DNA from 3 places in the Dendrosporobacter quercicolus genome. Region 2 is predicted to be linked to each of the others. Evidence: riboswitches for the same ligand, from Rfam matches in the RefSeq annotation. Region 2 holds a riboswitch; each other region holds the start of a gene.
What was found. Region 2 has a riboswitch for cobalamin ahead of BLR06_RS07805 (sirohydrochlorin cobaltochelatase). Riboswitches for the same ligand answer to the same signal wherever they lie in the genome.

Region 1: it holds a riboswitch for cobalamin, as region 2 does, so the genes downstream of both, BLR06_RS10370 (acyl-CoA dehydrogenase family protein) here and BLR06_RS07805 (sirohydrochlorin cobaltochelatase) in region 2, are expected to answer to the same signal.
Region 3: it holds a riboswitch for cobalamin, as region 2 does, so the genes downstream of both, BLR06_RS18145 (acyl-CoA dehydrogenase family protein) here and BLR06_RS07805 (sirohydrochlorin cobaltochelatase) in region 2, are expected to answer to the same signal.

What each region holds. Positions count from the first base shown of each region.
Region 1 is NZ_FNHB01000004.1:229,178-233,988, forward strand. It holds gene BLR06_RS10365 (PucR family transcriptional regulator) at 266-1,438, opposite strand; gene BLR06_RS10370 (acyl-CoA dehydrogenase family protein) at 1,595-2,734, opposite strand; cobalamin riboswitch at 2,935-3,109, opposite strand; cobalamin riboswitch at 3,252-3,426, opposite strand; gene BLR06_RS10375 (cation diffusion facilitator family transporter) at 3,600-4,508, opposite strand; gene BLR06_RS10380 (nucleoid-associated protein) at 4,588-4,811, opposite strand, start outside.
Region 2 is NZ_FNHB01000002.1:377,343-382,153, forward strand. It holds gene BLR06_RS07790 (FeoB small GTPase domain-containing protein) at 1-344, opposite strand, end outside; gene BLR06_RS07795 (FeoA family protein) at 341-601, opposite strand; cobalamin riboswitch at 907-1,088, shown strand; gene BLR06_RS07805 (sirohydrochlorin cobaltochelatase) at 1,446-2,375, shown strand; gene cobI (precorrin-2 C(20)-methyltransferase) at 2,531-3,229, shown strand; gene BLR06_RS07815 (ABC transporter substrate-binding protein) at 3,423-4,400, shown strand; gene BLR06_RS07820 (FecCD family ABC transporter permease) at 4,486-4,811, shown strand, end outside.
Region 3 is NZ_FNHB01000016.1:6,361-11,171, reverse strand. It holds gene BLR06_RS18160 (acyl-CoA dehydrogenase family protein) at 1-363, opposite strand, end outside; gene BLR06_RS18155 (electron transfer flavoprotein subunit alpha/FixB family protein) at 379-1,407, opposite strand; gene BLR06_RS18150 (electron transfer flavoprotein subunit beta/FixA family protein) at 1,407-2,231, opposite strand; gene BLR06_RS18145 (acyl-CoA dehydrogenase family protein) at 2,261-3,409, opposite strand; cobalamin riboswitch at 3,660-3,836, opposite strand; gene BLR06_RS18140 (DUF4127 family protein) at 4,502-4,811, shown strand, end outside.

The DNA of each region.
Region 1 (4,811 bases), on a different contig from region 2:
TTTGTCAGCTTACAGCTGTCCGTTTTTCGCAACAAAAAAAGCAAAGAAACCTATCCAGCATCTTTGCTTTAAAATGTAAACGTATCCGTCAGCTTGCCACTAAATGGCTAACCACAAAACGTTTGCTCTATTTTGTTTATTTAAACAAGTTAATAACAATTGCCGTTCAAAACGTCTGCTATACAACTCATTTTTTCTTATAATATCATTAAAATGTTTGCCTTTCAATGATTAAACAAACAAATATCAGTGTGCATTTGCACAATTATAAAATATCTTTGATATAAAATGCAAGCGATAATTTCAATTGATCGTTCCAATCCGCCAGATTACAACCGGTGATATCCTGTATTTTTTTCAGCTGATAATGAACCGTATTGCGATGAATGTAATTCAATTCAGACAAACGGTGAATTTTCCCGTTTGTTTCAAAATACTGCTTAAGGAAACCATAGTAGCCGGTATTGTTTTCCCGGTCATAGCTTTCAAGGCTGCCTAATGCCTCGCGATAAAATTCATGCAGCATATCCGTGTCTTCCATTGTTAGGATTAACTTATGCACATCAAGTTTGTCATAATAAACAACCCTTTTATTGGTCTTTATCCCTAATCTGACCAGCGAAATAATTCTGCGGAAATATTTCGACAATGCTTTTATTTTAAGCTTAGCCGGACCTACGCCAATATAGAAGGAATAGTTATTGTGCTGCGAACTGCCATGGATCAATTCACTAATGATATTTTCAATACTATTGCCGGTAAACCCAACCAACGCGATGATTATATTCCCTTCATACTTAAACAGGATAAATTTATCACTCATTTTATTGATGATTTTCTCGATCTCAGATTGCAGCAGCTTCATAAAATTCAAGTAAAGCTCTTCCTGCTCTGTAACTACCTTGACTGCAATGACGCAATAATCAGTATCAGCTCCGTAGCCGTGCCGTTCGAGAACCGGAAGATACATCGACTTTTGTTCGGGATAAAAAATTGCATCTTTAAATGCTTCCGATATACTGGCGTTTCTTTGTTCACTTTGAAATATCATACTGCACAGTTCTCTAATAACGTCAACCAGTTTAATTTCCCAGGGAACGGTGAATAAAGGAAAATCATTTTCCTCGCAAAAGTCAATGATTTCTTCCGGTACCTCGCTGATATAAGGACCAATATTGATGATAAAACCGCTTACCTGATGCTGGAATAAGTGCTTGCAAAAATCAAGCATTTCATTTCGGGCGATCCGGCCGATACCGGTGATGATTACCAGCTCTTTTCCCTTGAGAAAAGAAATAAGCTCACTGTCTTCGACCATATGGACCCACTCCACCAGATTCTTAATGCTTTTTTTTCCGGCAATCAACTGCATCTGGTATTTATTTTGGGTGCTTTTGTAAATTTTTTCCAAGGTAATTGCCATAAGCTCACCTTTCATTACAGTCTGCTTTTATTATATAATACTTTAGAATACAGGCAACACACAAAATTATACAACCGGTCAGTTTATTTTGCAAAAATTCAGCCCACCCCGATCGGGGTGGGCTAATAGATTTTCATCGCCGGCCACCTGAAAAATTCTGTTTATTGCCCGTTAACGCCGCATCACGCCGGCCAGACGATTAGACTTAAGCTTGTTTTCAATTGCATCAATCCTGGTAATCTGCGCTTTACGCATCAGCCGCCTGACAGAGCAATCCAAACGCAACGCATACCTGCCGGCAATCTGCAAAAAACCAGTAATGACCGCCACTGCCATAGACAAAGCATAATTTTGCGCAATCGCCGCTTCCTTCCTATAACCGGAATTCATATCCCGGACATAGGCGGCCTGATAAGTGATCAGCCTGGCCGCATTCAGTTTTGCCTCCATACTGGCCAACAGCAGGAGAACCTTTTGATTTTCGGCTACAGACTGGCGGAACGGCATCCTTTCTTTTACATATTGCATCGCTTTATCAAAAACCGTCTGCCCGATGCCGACAATCTGAGCGGTAACGCTGAGCTGCCCGGCTTCCAACGCTGCTAGGGCAATTTTCAGTCCCTCACCTTCTTTACCCAGTAAATTCTCCACAGGAACTCTGGCACCCCGGAAAATCAGATCTCTGGTTAATGCTACGCCGCATCCCGGCAGCCTTTCCGCTGAACTGAAAGAGAACCCTTGCAGACCTTTGGTCAAAATAAACGCGCTAATGCCTTTCGATCCTTTACTTTTATCAGTGATAGCAAAAACCACATAAGTTTCTGCTTCACCGCCATTCGTAATAAAGCTTTTACTGCCGTTGATCAGATAGTAATCGCCTTGACGGACCGCCACCGTTTCCAGCTCTGCAATATCAGAACCCCGTCTACCCTCAGTTAACCCAAAAGCCCCTAACTGCCAGCCTTCAACCAGCGGTTTCAGATATTTTTGTTTTTGGGATTCAGTGCCATACCGGTTAATCGACCATTGACAAAGCAGCACCGAAGCCGATAGCGCAGCGCTCAAATTATCGTCCACCTTAGCCAGTTCCTCTACAGCCAGAATAAAGCTGCTGTATTTATCATCCGCTCCGCTAAATGCGGCCGGAAAACAAATTCCCGGCAGCCCCAGCGCCCCCAGTTCATCATACGTTTCACGATCCAACCGTTCGCTCACATAGCGTTCGTCGGCAGCCGGCGCTATTTTATCGGCTGAAAATTTTCTAATTGCCTGTTGCAGCATTCTTTGATATTCATTTAATTTAAAGTCCATATTCGCCCCCCTTTCTGCCAGCACATGATCTGAAATACCCCCGCCGACTTCTACGGTCAATCTGCATGGTCACCTGACGGAAAAAACCCTTGCTGCACTAGGCAGAAGGGCTGTTATTACAGGAAAGATCAAAGTCATTGGCAAAACAACCATAACATTTGATTACTCCGGTAATCTCCTCCCCATCGCTCGCAGGTCAAACGGTGATTGTCGAACAGGCAGTTCTTCTGACTCAGCTTCATCGAGTTCTGCGCCTTCCCGAATCTCTCCAGTGGCATTTTGCAGGCGTCTCTGCTATACAGCGGCGGGACCGCGCCGGCTTTTCACCGGTCTTCCCTATTAAGCCCTAAGGGCACCTATTCCAAACATTATTTTGTTGTCGGTTCAGCCACAAAAAACCCTTCCACCAGTGGCTGGCGAAAGGGTTATCTATTACAGGAAGCCAATCTTCTCATAGCTAATAAGCCTGAAAACTTGAAAATTTCCGGTAATCTCCTCCCCATCGCTCGCAGGTCAAACGGTGATTGTCGAACAGGCAGTTCTTCTGACTCAGCTTCATCGAGTTCTGCGCCTTCCCGGATCTCTCCAGTGGCATTTTGCAGGCTCCTTTGCTATACAGCGGCGGGACCGCGCCGGCCTTTCACCGGCTTCCCTATTAAGCCCCAAAGGGCACCTATTCCAGAAATATGAAATTTTTCATTTATACACTAAATATTACACACCGGCTAATCAATTGTCAAGATATCTCCCGATATTATTGGCGCTAATGTTGTAAGTACTCAATCCAGGCTATTTTACTGTATCAAGCAGAGAGGCTATGGGCTACTTCTGCAACATCGAGTTTACGCAGCTTCGCCAAAAGGGCTTACGGCAGACAGGTTTCATGATTAAAGTTAACCGTCTCGATCTGTATTGTTGTATGACTGATTTGAAATTTGTCCTTAATGATTGCAATTGCTTCCTGCAAAATAACCTCAGGATTTCTATCCGCCTCAATTAAAAGATGACAAGTCACAGAATCGCGCCCGGAAGTTATCGTCCAGATATGCAGATCATGAATATCCTTGACCCCGTCAATTGTACGCAAAGCCTCGGTTACCTCATCAAAATTAACGGTAGGAGGCGTCCCTTCAAGCAGAATATTCACCGATTCATTGATCACGCTCCAGGCGCTGCGTAAAATTAGCAGCGCCACAACCACGCTGATAACAGGGTCAGCCGTATACCATGAAAAGAAATACATCAAAAGACCTGCCGTAATTGCCCCGACAGAACCAAGTGCGTCCCCAAGAATATGCAAATAAGCGCTGCGAAGATTAATGCTTTCTTCCATATTACCCTTTTTTTTCAAAACAATCGCACTGGCCAGGTTCGCAAGCAAGCCAACCCCGGCAATTGCTATCATGTAGAGACTATTGATTGCCGGCGGTGCAAAAACTCGTTCATAGGCTTCCCAAACAATAACACCGGCGATAATGAATAAAGTGACTCCGTTTAAAAAAGCAGCCAGGATCTCAAAACGGTAAAAGCCGTAAGTTTTTTTGGGTGAGGGGGGCCTAAGCGCCAAAACAGTTGCAAACAGGCTCAAAGCCAGCGATGTAGCGTCACTGAGCATATGGCCGGCATCTGAGAGTAAAGCAAGGCTGTTGGTAAATAACCCCCCAACAAATTCGAGAATCATAATGCCTGCGGTAATAATTAAAGAAACAGTCAGAGCGACACGATTGTTCCTCCCAGGGGCCGAGCCTCCATGAGCGTGGCTGTGATGCACCATTTCACTACCTCCTATTGCAGTGGGCGAGTATGCGCATTGCAAAATAATTTTGTGTCAACAACCCCGTCCCCCCGGCACATTATTCTTCGCTATTGAAATATATTTTGTAAAAATTCATCCCTTTTGCTTCGTCATTACCCCGTTCAATATATTCGATGTTACCGGTTTCATTTGCGGCTGCTTTGATTTTTATCTCAATCCCGGTATCCAGCTTAATCAGGTTATTGAACTTTCGTCTGGCAGTTTTCACCGCTGGTCCGGAGATACTGAATTCGGCGGCCTGGGGTACCCCCTGATTCAGTT
Region 2 (4,811 bases):
AGGCAGGTGGCATCCAGGATAACCAGCGTTACATCCGGCTGGCCGAAGCAGATGAAATCCCGGGCTACTTCTTCTTCCACCGTATGAGCCAGAATCGAGTATGTTCCCGGCAGGTCAACCAGCAAAAAGTCCTGATTCCGGTAGGTAAACGTTCCCTGGGCGTTATCGACGGTTTTACCCGGCCAGTTGCCGGTATGCTGGCGCAGGCCGGTAAGCGCGTTGAAAACAGTGCTTTTGCCGACATTCGGATTACCGGCCAAGGCCACAACCAACTGGCCTTCCGCCGGGAGAATTCCGAAATGCTCGCGCAAAACCCGTTGGCGGCTGGCTGGGCAGATGCTCATTGCAATCCCTCCTGTTGGACAAGGTATACCTTAATTTGAGTGGCGTCTTCATGCCGCAAGGCAATCACCGAATCCCGCACCTTAAACGCGATTGGATCGCCCGAAGGGCTGCGGCGGATACATTCTACGGCTGTACCGGGCACCATGCCCATATCCAGAATTCTTCGTCTTAACAGTCCGTGAAGCTCTATGGCTGCAACCCGGCACGACTCGCCTGCGGTTAGGGCTGATAAGGCAATGGGGTGCTTTGCATTCACTTGGCAGAACCTCCTATTGCTATTAGCTCCAGGCAACAATAACGTGAAAAAAAATTGCTGTTGTATAGTAACGGGCTTTGGCCAGGTTAGCTGTAGTTTTAGCGAATGTTACCTGTCTTTTGTATGCTATGATGAGTCCTTGGCGAGTGTTACCGCCGGCGGCAATTTTTGCTGCGCGCAAAAGGCTTTTCCGCCGCATAAGCGGGCGGTTATGTTTCCCCTGCCCGCCCCAATGGCGGCTGCGAAAAAATGTTTGACTATTCAAACTACAAATGCTATGATTAGCTTACTGAATATCCTCATTTAACTGAATACGCGGTATAGGTGCCCTAAGGGGCTTAATAGGGAAGTCCGGTGTAATGCCGGCGCGGTCCCGCCACTGTAATGGAGAGCAAACCCAATAAATGCCACTGAGATGATCATCTTGGGAAGGTTTGGGGAAGCAATGATCCAGAGCCAGGAGAACTGCCTATATGTCAATCACCGTTATACTCACGAGCGATGGGGAAGGGGATTTTGCACAATTGTGTTTATCATCTTCCTGGCTGCCTTTTTATAGCCAGGTTTTTTATTGATATTCAATTTTGGTCAAAAAACCTCCCGTCAGGGAGGTTTTTTTACACTCTAAGCGTATCTTGCGTGGAGAGTTTTCATTGCTCATAAGGTAGAATGTTTTGGTTGCGCCTGGGAACGCAACGCCGTCCTGTATGCTTACAGGACTTCCCTTTTTCAATTCTCAATTTAATATAAAACGGCCGGGAAAGGAGATGCGCAGTCAGCGGCGATAAATGGAATTGTTTCTAAACCGGATAGGCTATTCATTTGGAAAGGACGAGGACAAGCAATGAAAAATTTAATGAGATTTAGTTTAAGTATTGCCTTGCTTTGCGCTGTGGTATTTGGTTTTGGCGCAATCAGCGCAACTGCAGTTGAGGCGGCGTCCAAAAAGGCGATTGTTGTGACCAGTTTCGGGACAACCTTTGACGATCAGCGCAGGGACAGTATTGAAAGCGTGGAAAACAAAATTAAGACCGGCTTTCCCGACTATGAAGTACGCCGGGCATTTACTTCCAAAATTGTGATGAAACGTCTGGCTGAACGCGGTATTTACGTTGACAGCCTTGAGCAGGCGTTGGAAAAGCTCCGGCAGGAAGGCTATAAAGAGGTTGTCGTTCAACCCACCCTGTTCACTCCCGGTGAGGAATATGACAATAAGATCGTTGCGGTGGTGCATCAGTATGCCCATGCGTTTGATAAACTTGTCGTCGGTCGTCCGGCGGTGACTTTTACCGGCGCTCACGGGACGCCCAATGATTATGCGATTGCCGCAAAAGCCTTAAAAACTCAGCTGCCGGTACTGCAGCTGGCTGACCGCGCGGTAGTATTTATGGGGCATGGCTCGCCGAATCATGTAAACCCTGTTTACAGCCGCCTGCAGGAACAGCTTGACGCTGCCGGGGCCAATGCGGTTATCGGGGTTGTTGAGCCTACCGGACCGACCATTGAAGATGTACAAGCCAGTTTGAAAGAGAGAGGCGTCAAAAGAGTAATTTTAATGCCCCTCATGGTGGTGGCCGGCGATCATGCCAATAACGATATGGCCGGGGATGAGGAAGATTCCTGGAAAAATATCCTGCTTGCCGACGGTTATCAAGTGAGCGTTTATGTTCACGGCTTAGGGGAGAATGCGGCCTTTCAGGATATTTACGTTCAGCATGTACGGGATGCTGTGTATGGAAATTACCAAAAGGCTCATCATGGTTCGAAAAAATAATTGATCAGCAGTTAAGCCTGAGGCAGCCCTGAAATTTTTTCAGGACTGCCTAGGGTTTTTTGTCTTTTTATATGGTATACTTAATTTTGGTTTTTTTAACCATTTGGCTAGCAAAACCAAATTCGCGCCAGCGGCTTTGTTATTAGGAGGTATTTATGTCAGGAGTTTTTTATGGTGTTGGTGTAGGTCCGGGCGATCCGGAACTTTTAACAGTCAAAGCAATTAAGGCAATTGAAGCGGCAGATGTGATTATTGCTCCCAAAACCGAAAAGAAAGAGGGGAGTGTGGCTTTAACGATTGCCAGCCCCTATCTGAAACCGGATGTGGAAATTCTGACACAGGTTTTCCCGATGGTCTCCGACACCGAAATTTTAACCGAAGCCTGGGCAAGCAACAAACAGACGATTTTAACGCTGTTGGCCGCGGGGAAAAAAGTGGTTTTTTTAACTTTAGGCGATCCGATGTTTTATAGTACCTATATCTATGTGTTCCGCCTGCTGGGAGACTCCGGCTATCCGATTGAAACCATACCGGGTATCACCGCTTTTTGCGCAATTGGCAGCAAGCTGGGCTATCCGCTGGTAGAGGGAAACAACATTCTAAGCATTATTCCGGCGACAATAGAACAGGATAAGCTGGATAAAGCTTTGGCGCTGTCTGATAATGTTGTATTAATGAAGGTTTATAAAAACTATCAGGATGTGGTGGCAAAGCTTAAGCGTCACCAACTGGCCGACAACGCGGTGATGATCAGCCGGTGCGGTTTGCCGGGCGAAGAAGTGGTGCATGAACTGCACACGGCCGGCGATAAAAAAATAAATTATCTCTCCACTATTCTAGCCCGGCGGATCTAGCCAGGCCTAATGCAGTGAATACTGACGGTCTATTTTCCGCAAGCCTTCGTTGTCGTCGGTCGGCATACTCCCGGTATGCCTCCCTCCTCCGCCTTGTCTTGCGAAAAATAGCCTCGCCATTATTCTACCGTTTTAAGGCTGACAAGGTACTAATACCGTGCGGCGGGAATGACGGAAAATCGAGGTGGCTGAAGTGCTGGTTACGAAATTTACCAAACTGCTGGTGGTCGGCTTGGCGCTGGCGGCGGTATTGACGGGATGCGGACGCAGTCCGGCGCCGGAAACGGGCGGCAATAGGACAGCCTCCCCGCCTTTTCTTTCGCTGACGGATGATGTCGGGCGGGCAGTGGCGTTACCGCGGCAACCGGAAAAAATCATTGTGTTGTCGGCGTCATTTTTAGATTTACTGTCTGCGGTTGACGGCAAGGTTATTGGCCGGCCCAGCTCCAAGACCGGTGAAATCCCGGCTGCTGCCCAGAGCGCTGAGGAAATCGGTTATGTTTATAATATTAATATTGAAAAAGTAGTCGCTTTGCAGCCTGACCTGGTCATTGCTTATCAGGGTATTCATGAGAAACTGCTGCCAATTCTGGAAAGTAATCAGATCCCGGTTATGATGGTAAGAATGCGTACGTATCAAGATGTTGTCGATAAATTAAAATTATTCGGCAGGATTGCCGGAAGCGGCGGCAAGGGGGAGGCGCTTGCCGGCCAGCTTGAGGAGCAGCGGGCGGCGTTGCTGGACAAAGTGCCGGAAAGAGCGGTTAAAGTGGCTATTTTACATGCTACCGCCAAAAACGTAACAGTTGAACTGGAAAACAGTATTGCCGGCAGCATTGCGCAGCAACTGCGTTTGCGCAATGTAGCAACCGGCAGCCGTCCGTTGGAAAGTGATCCCGACGCTACTCCTTACAGTTTGGAAAAGCTGGTTGAAGCGGATCCTGATATGATTTTTGTGGTTACCATGGGCCAGGCTGAGGATATTGAAAAACGGATGAAAGCTGATGTGGAAAGTAACCCGGCCTGGTCTGCCTTAGCCGCCGTGCAAAATAAACAGGTGTTTTTTCTGCCGCAGGAGTTGTTTTTGCTTAACCCGGGGCTAAAGTATCCTCAGGCTGTGGAATATATGGCCAGACTTGCTTATCCTGAGGCTTTTGCCGATGGACAGTAAACAGGACAGCGCCGTCCGGCGCTTGCTGGGGATTTCTATAAACAGGACAGCCTGGCGGCTGTTGGTTTTGACCGTGTTTGCGCTGATGGCCGTTGGCGGCATTGTGATAAGCCTGGCCAAAGGGGCCCTGGCGATTGCGCCTGAACAGGTCTGGCGTATTATGTGGTCAACGGCTGGTGACGCTCAAAGCCAGGTGATCTGGAATATTCGTTTGCCGCGGACGCTGGTCGGGGCCCTGGTCGGACTTAATTTAGCCCTGGCGGGCGCTGTTTTACAGGCAGTGATGCGCAATCCGCTGGCTGATCCGCACATTATCGGTATATCATCCGGCGCCGGTCTGACGGGCGTGGCGGTGATGATACTGTTTCCGGCAATGGAATATTTGATTACGCCCATTGCTTTTGCCGGCGC
Region 3 (4,811 bases), on a different contig from region 2:
GCCCAGATGGCGGCCTTCAGCCAGCGGCTTAAGATATTTTTGCTTTTGGTCCTCCGTGCCATACTGGCTAATCGGCCACTGACACAGAAATACGGAGGCTGATAAAGATGAAGCTAAGCTGTCATCGGTTTTTGACACTTCCTCCACAGCCAGAGCAAAATCCAGATAGGTTCCGCCTGAGCCGCCCAAGTCTCTGGAATAGCAAAGACCGGTAAGTCCCAGCGATCCCATTTCGTCATACAACGTCCGGTCGAAAAATTCATTCTCATCCCGTTCGTCAACTCCGGGCGCTATTTTGTCCCTTGCGAAGTCGCCGATCCGCTGCTGCAACAATTTTTGATCATCACTCAGATCAAATTTCACTTCCCAGCCCCCTTATCAGCAAACGACATTGTCGTCATATCTCTGCATGACCTCAATCAGCAACGGCAGAATTGCAGTGGCGTCAGCAGTTACGCCAATATCGGAAACCTCAAAGATAGGCGCTTTTTCATCTTTATTGATGCTGATAACCAGCCCGGCGTCCTTCATCCCGCAAACATGATGGGTTGCACCCGATATGCCTACCCCGATATATACTTTCGGACGAACGGACTTCCCGCTGGTCCCGATCATCTGATATTCTTTCGCCCAGCCTTCGTCAAGAGGCGGCCTGGTGCAACCGACCGCTCCGCCCAGCATTAACGCCAGGGTCTCAATCAATTGCCAGTTTTCTTTGCTCATCAAACCAAAGCCGCCCACTACCACCACATCGGCTTCTTCCAGCGGAACGCCTTTTTGTTCTTCCCTGGTAATGCCGATTGCTTTCACCCGGCCTTGATCTTCGGCAATGATCGCGCTTGGGTCAAATTGTTCCACCGAGCATTCCACATTAAGATAGCAAGCGGCTTTACCCAAAATACCAGGCCGGATCGTCGCCATTTGCGGCCGCCGTTCAGGACATAGGATATCACCCAATACTTTTCCGCCAAAAGCCGGTACTACGGCAACCAGGTTTCCATCGTCATTCAGCCGTAAATCAACACAATGCGCCGACACGCCTGTCTTCAAACGGGCGCCAAGAGTCGGCGCCAAATCTGATCCGGCCGCGGTAGCGCCCATTAAAACAATTTCCGGCTTTTTTAATTCCACTAAAGTTTTCAATATTGCCGCATAGATATCGTTTTGAAAAAGACGCAGTTCCGGATGATCAACGATAATTACTGCTTCCGCGCCTGCCTCGGCCAGCTTAGCCTGGCAACCGGCCAGATTCTCCCCCAAAATGACGGCGGTTACCGGCTCACTGATCCCGCCCTGCTCCTTTAATTGTCTGGCTTTGGTGAGCAATTCAAAGCTTACGCCGCTCAAACCATCTGCGGTTTGCTCAGCCACGACCCAAATGCCCCGGTATGCTTTATCATTTTGCATCAGCCAATTCCCCCCTTTGAAACTAAGTTGATGCCGGCAGCCCGTAATTTAGTAAATATCTGAACTGCAATTTCTTCCGGTGTTCCGGTAAGCTGCTGACCTTTGCGGGCCATAGAAGGAATAGCGATATCTCCTGGCCAGGTGGGTGAACCTTGCTGCCCCAGCAGGCTTTCATCCGCTTTCAGTTCGGTTTTGCCAAGCACCGCCAATGGTTTCTTGCGGGCCTTCATCACACCCATCGCACTGGTATAACGGGGTTTATTGGCTTCACGGGCTACAGCCAGCAGAGCCGGCAGCTTAATGACATATTCGCCAACCGCATTATCCAGTTTGACTTTGGCCTGTATTTCCCGGTCGTTGTTGAAAGCGAATTCCTTTACATTCCACAAATGGGCGATACCCAGCCATTCGGCCAGCTGGGATGGCACCTGGGCCGTAGCGCCGTCGGCGCTCTCAGTGCCGGTAAAGACAAGATCGAACGCTCCGTTTTGCTTGATCCCTTGCGCCAGAGTATAGGAAGTCGCCAGCGTATCGGCGCCGGCAAACGCCCGGTCGGATAACAGCACAGCTTCGTCGGCTCCCATGGCCATTGCTTCATACAACTCGCTTTTGGCCTCAGGAGGAGCCATGCAAAATACCACTACTTTGCCGCCATACTTCTCTTTGACCTGCAGAGCCGCTTCCAGCGCACTTTTGTCCGCAGGATTGACAATGGTCGGAATCCCGGTCCGGGTAATTGTTTTGGTTCTCATATCAATCGTAATTTTATCGTAATCGTTGGGATCGGGTACCGATTTAATGCATACTGCAATATTTAACCCCACACTGTTGCCTCCTTTTTTGTTGCTGTTGATCAGCGTTTCAGCGTTTCAGCCGCAATGACGACTTTCAACACATCCGAAGTTGCCCCGGCGGTCGAACCGGCCAGTGCATCCCGCAAAAACCGCCCAACCGGATATTCATTAATTGCGCCATAGCCGCCCATCAAATCAATGGTACGCTTAGCCGACCGTATGGCCCCCTCGGTTGCCAGGTATTTGGACTGGGCAAACTCACCCGCACAAGGCAGCCCCTGGTCTTTCATCGCCGCCGCCCGGTAAGTCAGCAGCCAGGCCGTTTCATAATCCAGCTTGGTCTCCGCAATGGCAAACTGAATATTCATGAGCTTGTTGAGTGGTTTGCCATAAATAATCCGTTCATTGGAAAACTTGACCGACTCTTCCAGGCAGCCCCGCAGAATGCCTACATTGATGGCGCTCATTCCGGCCCGGCCCACTTCCTGAATAGTGGATAAAGCTATTTTGGGACCACTGCCCTCCTGCGCCAGCATTTGCTCAGGTCCAAGTGTAACATTGACACAGCTCACATCGCCGGTGTTTGACGACCGCAGCCCGATTTTGTGCTCAACCCGGCCCGAAGTATGGCCTGGTGTATCTTTATCAATCAAAAATGCCGTCATAACTGGCCGGCCTTTCTCATTTTTCCCGGTAATTACCGTCCACAGATCAATATCAGCCACAGCAGCATTGGTAATAAAACATTTTCGGCCATTCAGCACCCATTTGCCGTCCTTAAATTCGCCTGTTGACTTTTGCCCCATAAAATCCGAACCGCCGGTCGCCTCGGTTAATGACAAAGCGCCGATCTTTTTGCCGCTGGCCAGATCAGGCAAATATTTTTGTTTTTGCTCCTCTGTGCCAAAAAACAATATCCCGCCCATGCACAACTGATGCGCCATTACGCTGATCGCCAGGCCCGCCGAGTGCCTGCCCAATTCTTCCAGGCAAATTGACCGTTCAATAAATCCCAGACCGGCTCCGCCATATTCTTCAGGAACAAAAGTTCCGATAATGCCCATTTCACCCAAAAGCCCAAACAATTCGGTCGGACAATAATTCTGTTCGTCCCATTCATGAGCCTTGGGCGCTATTTCCGCCTCCACAAATTCCCTGATCACTTTGCGCAGCATTTCCTGTTCCTCAGTAAGTGTAAACAAACCCATATTCATATCCTTCCTTTCCTTTTGCTCAAAGCATAATTACTATTTTTCATTTACAGCTAGTTTTTCGCAAACAGATCAATCAGTGCTGCCGCCCGGCCTAGCGCTTCATCACCTCCTCAAAAACAAAATCCCTCTCCGCCGCTGGCGAAAAGGGACATTTTTATTACAGGAACCTCAAAATTCCCACGGCAAATAAGCCTGAAAATTTTGAATCTTTCCGGTAATCTCCTCCCCATCGCTCGCAGGTCAAACGGTGATTGTCGAACAGGCAGTTCTTCTGGCTTAGCTTCATCAAAACTCTGCGCCTTCCCGGATCTCTCCAGTGACGTTGTTGCAGATTCTTCAACTATACAGCGGCGGGACCGCGCCGGCTTTTCACCGGTCTTCTCTATTAAGCCCTAAAGGCACCTATTCCGAATGGTATAAAATTTTTTGCAAAAATGCTGCTATAACTTATCCCAAGCCAGTTTGCTGGCTTACAGATCAAACGGTAATTGTCCAACAGGAATTTGACCAAAATCTGTAACTCCCCCCGATTTCTCCGGTGTCGTTACTGCAGATTTTTAAGCCATGCGGGGGAAACGCACCGCCCTTCCCTATTAGCCTAAAATCGCCTGTCGCCGATATTATGAATTTTTTCACATAGCTGGCAATCTGCCCGGTTGCTAATCCGCCAGCTGCTGACTCAGATACTAGCGGTAATTGTCGAACAGACAATTTTTCTGGCGGCCTTTGGCCCCCGGATATCCATTGGCGAAGCGCGCTGGCTTTTCTACCTGTCTTCCCGCTTAAGCACGAAAGGATACCTATTCTGGACATTATGAAATTTTTCACAAAACACCTTACACGCTAAGTATTACACATCAAATCCTAATTTGTCAATATAAATAAGACAAATAATTTAAATTATTATAATATTTTTATTATTAAAATAATTAACCTTTTTTCGTCTGCTTTGCAACAAAACAGACGAAGCTGCATAAAGATTATTTTCGACATTATTCTTTAAAATACGGAAATGTGATATAGTAAATAAGACAATTATTGAGGCCATTTTTATACAAATATTGCCACAGTTAAGAAGGGGGAAAAATGAAGTTTCTTTGGTTAAAACTTGTAGTTTTCAGTCTTGCCTGGGCCTTGATATTGCCTCCTGCGTGGGCTAAAACCATCCTGTATGTACCACTGGATGACCGGCCGGTATCACTGGATTATGCGGCAGACACCGTCAAAGCGGTGGATTGGACAATTTTAACGCCGCCGGTTGATTATCTTGGCGGCCGCAACCGCAATGGCAATCCTGAGCGGTTATGGGAGTGGGTACAAGCCAATGCCGCCTCGGCGGATGCCTTAGTATTGTCAAATGACGCATTGTTGTATGGCAGTCTGGTGGATTCCCGCA